DNA from 2 places in the Paenibacillus sp. Y951 genome. Region 1 is predicted to be linked to the other one. Evidence: riboswitches for the same ligand, from Rfam matches in the RefSeq annotation. Region 1 holds a riboswitch; the other holds the start of a gene.
What was found. Region 1 has a riboswitch for cobalamin ahead of AC1TPB_RS01810 (S-layer homology domain-containing protein). Riboswitches for the same ligand answer to the same signal wherever they lie in the genome.
Positions count from the first base shown of each region.

Region 2: it holds a riboswitch for cobalamin, as region 1 does, so the genes downstream of both, AC1TPB_RS20195 (ABC transporter substrate-binding protein) here and AC1TPB_RS01810 (S-layer homology domain-containing protein) in region 1, are expected to answer to the same signal.

Region 1 covers NZ_JBXCIY010000001.1:338,782-343,223, forward strand. Annotated here, with positions in the region: gene AC1TPB_RS01805 (YecA family protein) at 460-1,617, shown strand; cobalamin riboswitch at 1,668-1,862, shown strand; gene AC1TPB_RS01810 (S-layer homology domain-containing protein) at 2,003-4,442, shown strand, end outside.
Region 2 covers NZ_JBXCIY010000018.1:45,244-49,685, forward strand. Annotated here, with positions in the region: gene AC1TPB_RS20185 (aminoglycoside phosphotransferase family protein) at 1-679, shown strand, start outside; gene AC1TPB_RS20190 (hypothetical protein) at 760-1,272, opposite strand; cobalamin riboswitch at 1,482-1,690, shown strand; gene AC1TPB_RS20195 (ABC transporter substrate-binding protein) at 1,835-2,839, shown strand; gene AC1TPB_RS20200 (FecCD family ABC transporter permease) at 2,842-3,885, shown strand; gene AC1TPB_RS20205 (ABC transporter ATP-binding protein) at 3,882-4,442, shown strand, end outside.

The DNA of each region.
Region 1 (4,442 bases):
GAGCAAATTGATCCCTGATTCCGTGACTTTAGACGGAACTAATGAGATTAAAAGACGAAAAAAAGTTACTACTTAGGTCTCCTAAAAAAAGTAAGCAAATCGAAAAGCAAGCGATGGCCTTAGTAAACCAACGTCCACAATTCTGTAACTATCCATTATGAAATTGCTTCAAGTATATTATTTTTTTTGAAAATAGGGTAAGTGCTTAACTTGTTAGGCTAAGCTCCCATCCGAATTGAAGAAGGCTTGGAATGAAGTGTTTGCAACGAAACGGTTTTGTTAATGACGAGAACGCCTTCTTGCTTATCCGCAAGAAAAGGAGCTGCCAAATTGGTAGCAGTAAGTATTGCAAGCACATATAATTTCCTTTCGAAGTTAGTTCTCTTGTTGCTCTAATGCTATAATGTAATATACTTACTTAATAGTACAGAAATAATTCGAATAGATTGAGGGTTGAATATGAAGGAATCATCTGAAGCGGCATTATATCACGCATTGAATATAGAATATGCGATCCATAGTGAAGCTAAGTACAAGCTAGCTGAGCTGTTAACAGAAGTTAAAAAAGACGAGTTAATACAATTTGCGAAGAAAGTAAAACTTGTAGGTTACTCTAAATTGAATAAAGAAAATTTAGCGTCCGCATTAACGCAACATCTTGCAAGTGTTGAATATTTAACAGAAAGTCTAATGTTATCGACGGATCAAGAACTTGAGTTTTGGCAAGCTGTGTACCACAATCCAGAACAATTGACGGTAGAGATTATACCTGGAAAGTATCGCTTCCTTCAAATGCAAGGTATCTTGTATTCATTCTATCATCAAGAGAAGCTTATCTACGTCATCCCTGAAGAGATTAAAGTTCTGTATGATGAGTTAAATTGGAATGAATTAATGAAAGATCGTGAATCAAAGCAGTTAGTTTTACAATATACATTAGCAGCTGCTCATTTGTATGGAACAATTAGTTTACAGGAACTCGTTGATATATATAATGGACACAATGAACAACCGATTTCGATGGAAGAGTTTGAGAATATTGCTAATTACTATTTACAAAGACCTCAAAGCTATGATTGGTACAATGGTCAATTCATTTGTACTTATTTTGAAGAGGACAATATGGAGGAATATGAGGACTTACTTGAGTTAGTGCAGGATAAGCCTAGATATGTGCCGAGCAAAGAGAGCTTCTTAAAGTACGCGGATGATTTGTATTTCGAGATTACTCCTAGCTATAAGCAACTTTATCAGTACTTAGTTGATGAGCTACATGTGAATGTTATGCTAGCTACGGATATTACAGATGATGTACAGCTTGCTTGCTCAATGGAAGAACCGTTAAATGAAATTGTGTTCGAAATTGAGAGAAGAGATATAGTATTCAAAGGCAGGAAGCAAATACAAAAAGTAACGGCGTTGGTCATTGAACTATATAATGATACTAGGCTATGGTCCAATGTTGGATTTACTCCGGCCGAGCTAGCGAGTTTCTCGCAAGAGGTACAATCAAAACCGCCTGTACTATCTCTGGTAGGTCCCTCCAATAAGATTGGTAGAAATGATCCTTGCCCATGTGGTAGTGGCTTGAAATATAAAAAATGCTGTGGAAAGTAATACAATATAACAATGACAAATAGCTAGTTATCAGCTATGATGAACAAATAATTGTATATCCAACGATAGGTGCCGATATTGATCCTTTAAGGATTCGTTATTGGTTAAAAGGGAAGTGGGTGCAAATCCCACGCGGTCCCGCCGCTGTAAAAGAGGAGTTTATGCTTAATGCCACTGGGAAACTGGGAAGGCGGCATAAATGATGAATCTTGAGCCAGAATACCTGCCTATCGTGTCACACCAATTTTTCTACGATGGATAGGAAGGTGTTTATTTTTGCGTGCAAGTGACAACCTATCGCAATTTTAAACCTCTTATCCCATGGTAAGAGGTTTTTTGTTGTGATTAGGATGCAACTAGAGAAGCTTGAGAGGAGTTTTTGGAAGTGAGAAGAAACAAATGGTTAGCATGGTTATTGATTGTCAGTTTGATTTTATCGACATCTATGACCAATGGATCTGTAGCATTGGCAAGTGTTGGTGAAAGTATTGAGGTCGGACAAGTTGAGGTAAGTAATGACGCTATATTAATTAATACAGAGGGTCTATCTGCGGCTATTGATGCAATCGATAATAGTGCGATACAAGCGAAGCTCTTATCGAAATCTTATGTGCTTGAAGCATATGATCAGGCTAATATAGTTCTTAACGATTTGGAAAGTGATCAAGTGAGTGTAGATCTAGCTCAATCTGAACTTGAAGATGCTATATTTCTTGCTAATCAACTAGAACTTAATCTAGCATATATTCTTCGCACAGTAACTAATCCGACGTTTGGTACTGGTGGTGGTGAATGGTCAATCCTTTCACTTGCTAGAGCCAATTATGATGTGCCAGAAGGTTACTATGATATTTATTATGAAAATATCGAGAAAAATGTAGCACAGCTAATGGTTGCCAACAAAGGACTACTACATAAAGTCAAAGGAACAGAACATACCAGATTAATACTTGGTCTTACATCTATAGGAAAAGATATATATGATGTTGCCGGATATGATATTTCATATGCTCTTGCAGACTATAGTTATGTTGTTAAGCAAGGGATTAATGGTCCAATCTTCGCACTTATTGGATTGAATACATATCAGTATCCTTTCCCAATCAATGACTCTGTCGCTGTCCAATCAACTGAGGATATGTTTATTGAATATATTTTGGGTAAAGAGATTAATAAGGATTCAGTTTCCGCTGGTGGATGGGCATTAGGTGGTGCAGTAGCTGATCCTGATATTACAGGGATGGCGATTCAAGCACTAGCTCCATACTATGAAACCAATGCTGAAGTTCGAGAAGTAATAGATCGTGCAGTAATTTGGCTTTCTTCGGCTCAATTAAAGACTGGTGGATATATGACTTGGGGAGCAGAAAATGCAGAGAGCACCGCACAAGTAATTGTTGCGTTAACGGCAATTGGCATTAATCCACATTCTGATGATCGTTTCATTAAAAATGGATTATCAGCAGTCGATGCACTTGTGGAATACACGATTCCTAGCGGAGGATTTAAGCACACACTTACTACTGGTGTTAATGGGATGGCGACAGATCAAGGAACATATGCTTTAGTTGCCTACGAGCGTTTCCTAGAAGGAAAGACTGCGCTATTTGATATGACGGATGTTGTATTGGAAAAAGAGGAAGCTCCTGATACACCTGATACACCTGATGAAGATGATGGTTCTATTAAAGTTCCAGAAGGTAATACGCCTGAAATTAAGATCGCAGATGATGGTAAGCCGTATGAAATTGCTATTACAGCGGATGATAACAATAAAGAGATTACTATTCTAATAGATAGTCAGAAAGTTGACCCTGTTCGTATCAATGTTACTCCTGAATTAGCATTGCCAGCTATTACAGCTACAAAAGGGAATATATCCATTGCAATTGCTAAGGATACAAAAGTCGAAAATAATACGACAAGTTCAATTGAGCTTCTTACGACTGCTACATTCGATGCTGATGCGCTAAGTCAACAGATTAGTACGATTATGGCAGTAAATAAAAAACTCGAAGATATCGCGTATTTTGTTACGATGGGTGGTTCTTCAAAAGTAGAATTTAGCAACTTTGTCACAATGACCTTTACTGGAGCGGCAGGTCAAGAGGCTGCTTATATTCAAGAGAATTCTATTTACCCTATTACGAAATTTGCTACAAAAGCTGAAGGGATAGCGAGTGGCTTATCAGAATTTGCTTATGATCGAGGTAATGATTTAATTATCGAAACGAATCACTTTACACATTTCGTTGCCTACTCTACTGCTACCATTGATCAATCTGGTGGTGGAGGAGATGGAGGGAATTCCAGCAATCCAGGAAACGGTGGAGTTACTACAGCTACAGTAACTTTATCCGTTGATAAATTAACGATCGATAAAGGTTATGTTGTTAGTCCAATTATTGTCGAGCTGCAAACTGGTGATACAGCTTGGTCGGTGTTGAAACGAGTGTTAGATAGTAAGTCTATTGCTTATAACTATCAATGGACAGAAAAATACAACAGCGTCTACATTCAATCTATTGTTGGTGATGGTGAATTTGACCATGGCGAAGGCAGCGGTTGGATGTACAATGTCAACGGGATCTATCCGAATTATGGCGCTAGTCTATATAATCTTCAAGGTGGAGAATCCCTACAATGGCGATATACGACTAATTTGGGTGATGATCTAGGTGTCGATCCATGTGAGTGGGACGACGATAATGCCGCTTGTGATAGAGATGATGATTCTGCCGAAGATGGAGACGATAATTCTACTGAAGGCGGAGCCTCTGGAGATGGTAATAATCAAACAAATGGTAACAATTCAAATACGAATA
Region 2 (4,442 bases), on a different contig from region 1:
ACTACATCAATTACATATAGATAAACAGATCCAACAAATGATTCGAACCGATGAGCAAAACAATGTACAAGAGTTTGAGCAAAACGATATACAAGACGATGTAGAAGACAATGTGCAAGTCTACTCTTATGCAGATGCATTCGCAGAGGAATATATCACTCGATTCCAAGAAGATCTAGATATCATTAGATCTCAGCAACATTTGCTTGATTTCGTGACATCAGATTCAATCACTTGGTTCGAGAATGAAGTAGAAGCATTAGAACAACTAGTACGTTCTGCACCTTCATTTCAGCATAAAGCTTCAGATATCGTTCATAACGATATTAATTGGGAGAATGTATTAGTAGACAATAATAATAATTGTTGGATTATTGATTGGGATGACTTAACGGTAAGCGGTGATGCTGCAATGGATTATTCCGTCCTATTATGGCCGAAATATAATAAGAAAGAGTGGTCATATTGGAGCGAATTAGTTTTAACGTTGGCAGGTAGCGAACTTTGCGAAAGGTTACAATACTATTTCCGTGCAAAACTATTGGATGATGTCATTGATGTACTTGCTGACTACATTGAAGCAGAGGAAATACCTGAACTGAAAGAAATAACTCAAAAGCGGGCTAAAGAGATTCATCTGCGTGCCTACTCAGAGTATAAGAGCCTTTACGCGGGATAACCACTATGTGAGTTTCATCTGATACGAGCAAGGATTACTGGACATCGAATATGAAGGCTAATAATCATTGAAAGTACGGTTTAAGATACATCGAATGTGAAAGCTAATTGTATCGCTTCGTCTTGGGGTTGATCATCATACGTAACTGTTGCTGTAGCCACCCAAAGTCCAGACATCACAGGAATTCCTTCGCCGTGGTAGATACCGTGCTCATCAGGTGTCATCGTAAATTGGATCGTACCACAATCCATCGTTAACATATTAAGATTAACCGTAACTTTAGTATGTGATGGCAGCGAATTATCGGTATTTAGTTGATCCAATCTGTTAAGATCTGCTTCTGAATCCGAATATGTACCTACATTTGAACCTGGCAGTAGCTGTAATGTGAACGGACTATTAGTGAGAGCAACAGCGTTATCATGATCTATTTCAAATTGTAATGTCCCAATTGATGTTGCACTGGTTGCGGTTAGTTTCAGGAGTGATTGATCTCGTACAGTAGTCCCTTGTGCCACAATATAGCTATACCCTACACCGAATAATAGTACGAGTATGAGCAAGGTGAATAGTCTGGTTTTCCATTTGGTCACAAGATTTCCTCCCATAATTTGCGTTTTTTCTTTTATATCATCTATGGAGATGAACAGCGGCGTAGGCAGTACTAATTTATAATTCGTTCGTTACATAACTCTTGTTGAGACAATATTGTAACTAATATGTTATATGTAGCGGTGCTTGCTCTTTATGTATACAGGTGACATCATATAGTAATATCGTGTATAGTAAGACAGTAAACTAATTGAATAGCGTGTACTTAGGTTCTATTCTGCATATCGCATGATAGATGAAAAGGGAAGCTGGTGAAATTCCAGCGCGGACCCGCCACTGTAAGAATGGATATACGTTGTATATCAAAGTAATATTAAATGTCACTGGATAACAATAATCTGGGAAGACAATATTACAATTCATTCAAGTCAGGAGACCTGCCTAAGGAAATACAAGCATATTCCTACGTGGACTTAGGAGGTGTTGGATAAACTTAAACTTTATGAACTTATCGTTTAAGTAACGGCGTCTCCAACATCGGAGGACGCTATATTGTGTTGTACATGTGTATGAAATTAAATAAAGAAAAAGGGGATTGGAACAATGCTATCGAATTTCAAGAAAGCTATACAAGGTAATAAGGTTTTACTAATTATGATGCTAGCTATGATGTTGGCACTTACTGCATGTGGCGATAATAATGGAGTAAACGGTAACAATCAGAATCAAGGAGCTACGAATCAAAATCAAATTATCGTTGAAGATACAACGGGTACTGGGGCTTCTGCATCTGTCTATCCGATGACAGTGACTGATGCAAGCAATACAGAAGTAACGCTTACAGAAAGTCCTAAAGCAATCGTGTCAATCGTACCAAGTGAAACAGAAATTTTATTTGCAATCGGTTTGGGTAATAAAGTTGTAGGTGTGGATGGGTATAGTAATTATCCAGAAGAAACAGCTGAGATTGAAAAAGTAGGAGATTCCACTACTAATATAGAAGCAGTAATGGCGCTGGAACCAGATATCGTGATCGCTTCATCTAGTATGAATAGTGAAGCGATCACGAAGTTACGCGAGCTAGGTATTGTCGTGTACGCATCCGATCCATTAACTTACGATGAAGTAATTGCTCATACGAATGAACTAGGAGTATTATTAGATGCACAGGCTCAAGCAGGTGAGGTTGCAGCAGAGATGAATAAGGTGAAAGAAGACATCGTTGCTAAAGTAGCAAATGCTGATGCTCGTAAAGTTTACTTAGAGTTTGACGTTGGATACACTGTTGGTTCTGGCACATTTTTAGATGATCTTGTAACGATTGCAGGTGGTATTAATGTAGCTAATAGCCAACCAAGTTGGTATGAGGTTAATGCTGAGGCGGTTATTATTGAAAATCCAGCAGTTATTATTTATCCTGATTTTGGAGAGGAGCAAAGCTCTATTCTAGCAAGTATTCAGGCGCGCCCAGGTTGGGATGCGATTGATGCTGTGAAAAATAATGAAGTGGTTAAAGTTACTAATGATCCGCTAGTTCGTGTAGGTCCGCGCCTAGCGCAAGGATTATCTGAAATTGCAGCTGCCATTCATCCAGAGCTATTTCAATAAATATGAATAAGAAATTAATCGGATATGGAGGAGCAGCGATGCTCCTTCTTTTTATAACGATCATTACAGCGATTTCCCTTGGTTCATCAGGCATCTCATTGGCTGATGTGTGGGGGATATTGTGGCATTCACTGCCTTTTAATGATGATGCTCAAGCTTACTATTCGAAAGGTGAAATAGCCATCGTAACGCAAGTTCGGCTTTCTCGTGTACTACTTGCAGCTTTAGTAGGAGCATGCTTAGCATTAGCGGGCGTTGGTTTCCAAGGTGTACTCCGTAACCCATTAGCTGACCCCTATACATTAGGCGTCGCTTCAGGAAGCTCTGTCGGTGCAGCGTTTATAATATTAATGGGTTATCAAATGCTCCTAGGACTATGGACGATCCCACTGATTGCTTTTTGCACAGGGATTGTCACATTGTTCGGAGTCATTGCATTAGCCAAATCTCAAGGATCGATGCAAATTCAGACACTTGTGCTTGCTGGAGTTATTATTCAATCTTTTCTAGGTTCATTTGTATCATTAATGGTATCGATGTCAAACGGCGTCGTGAATGAAATATTGTTCTGGATTATGGGTTCAATTTCTATGAAAAGTTGGGAACATGTCTATATGCTCTTCCCATTTTTAATTATTGCAGTGCCGATTCTTATGTACTTTGGTCAAATTTTGAATTTACTAGCACTTGGCGAACGCGAAGCTGCTTATATGGGCGTCAATGTTGAGCGTAGTAAAATCATCGTACTTATTGTTTGCACATTGTTAACAGCTGCGGCTGTATCTGTGTCTGGCGTCATAGGTTTTGTTGGACTTGTTGTGCCTCATCTCATAAGATTGATAGTAGGTCCAGATTATCGTATTCTTATCCCATTATCAGCTATCGGCGGTGGAATCTATATGATCATGGCAGATACGATCGCTAGATTAGCGCTAAGTCCGAAGGAATTGCCACTGGGTGTTATTACGGCATTAATTGGCGCCCCAATCTTCGCTTACTTACTAACAAAGAAAAACCGTAAGGAAGGCGGTGTTCAATCCTTATGATTGAAGCACAGTCATTAAGCTATCGGTATGACTCGATTGATATTTTTCGGGATTTGAACTTTTCCTTCGAAATGAATCGCTTTTATGGCATTATTGGTCCTAATGGAGCGGGTAAATCAACATTACTTCAACTGCTAGCTGGAGTAAGAAAGCCAACAAGCGGTTCTGTACTGTTTCAAGAGCAACCTATTCATCGTCTCCCACGTAAATTGATAGCTCAGAAGGTTGCTGTGTTACAACAAGGGGGTCTGCCGCCGCTTGGTTTTACGGTGCGTGAAGTCATTGAGATGGGGCGATTTCCTTATCAGAGTTGGCTCGGTGGTGAAAAGACTAATATAGATGGTATTATTAATGAAGCGATACAATTAACGGGGTTAACTAATCTAGTTCATCGTAAATTAGATCAATTAAGCGGTGGTGAACGTCAGCGAGTCGCTTTAGCCAAATTAATTGTACAGCAACCGGAAATTATTTTATTAGATGAGCCAACAACGTATCTAGATATTGGCTATCAGCAAATTATTATGGATGTAGTGAAAAGCTGGCAGCAACAAAAA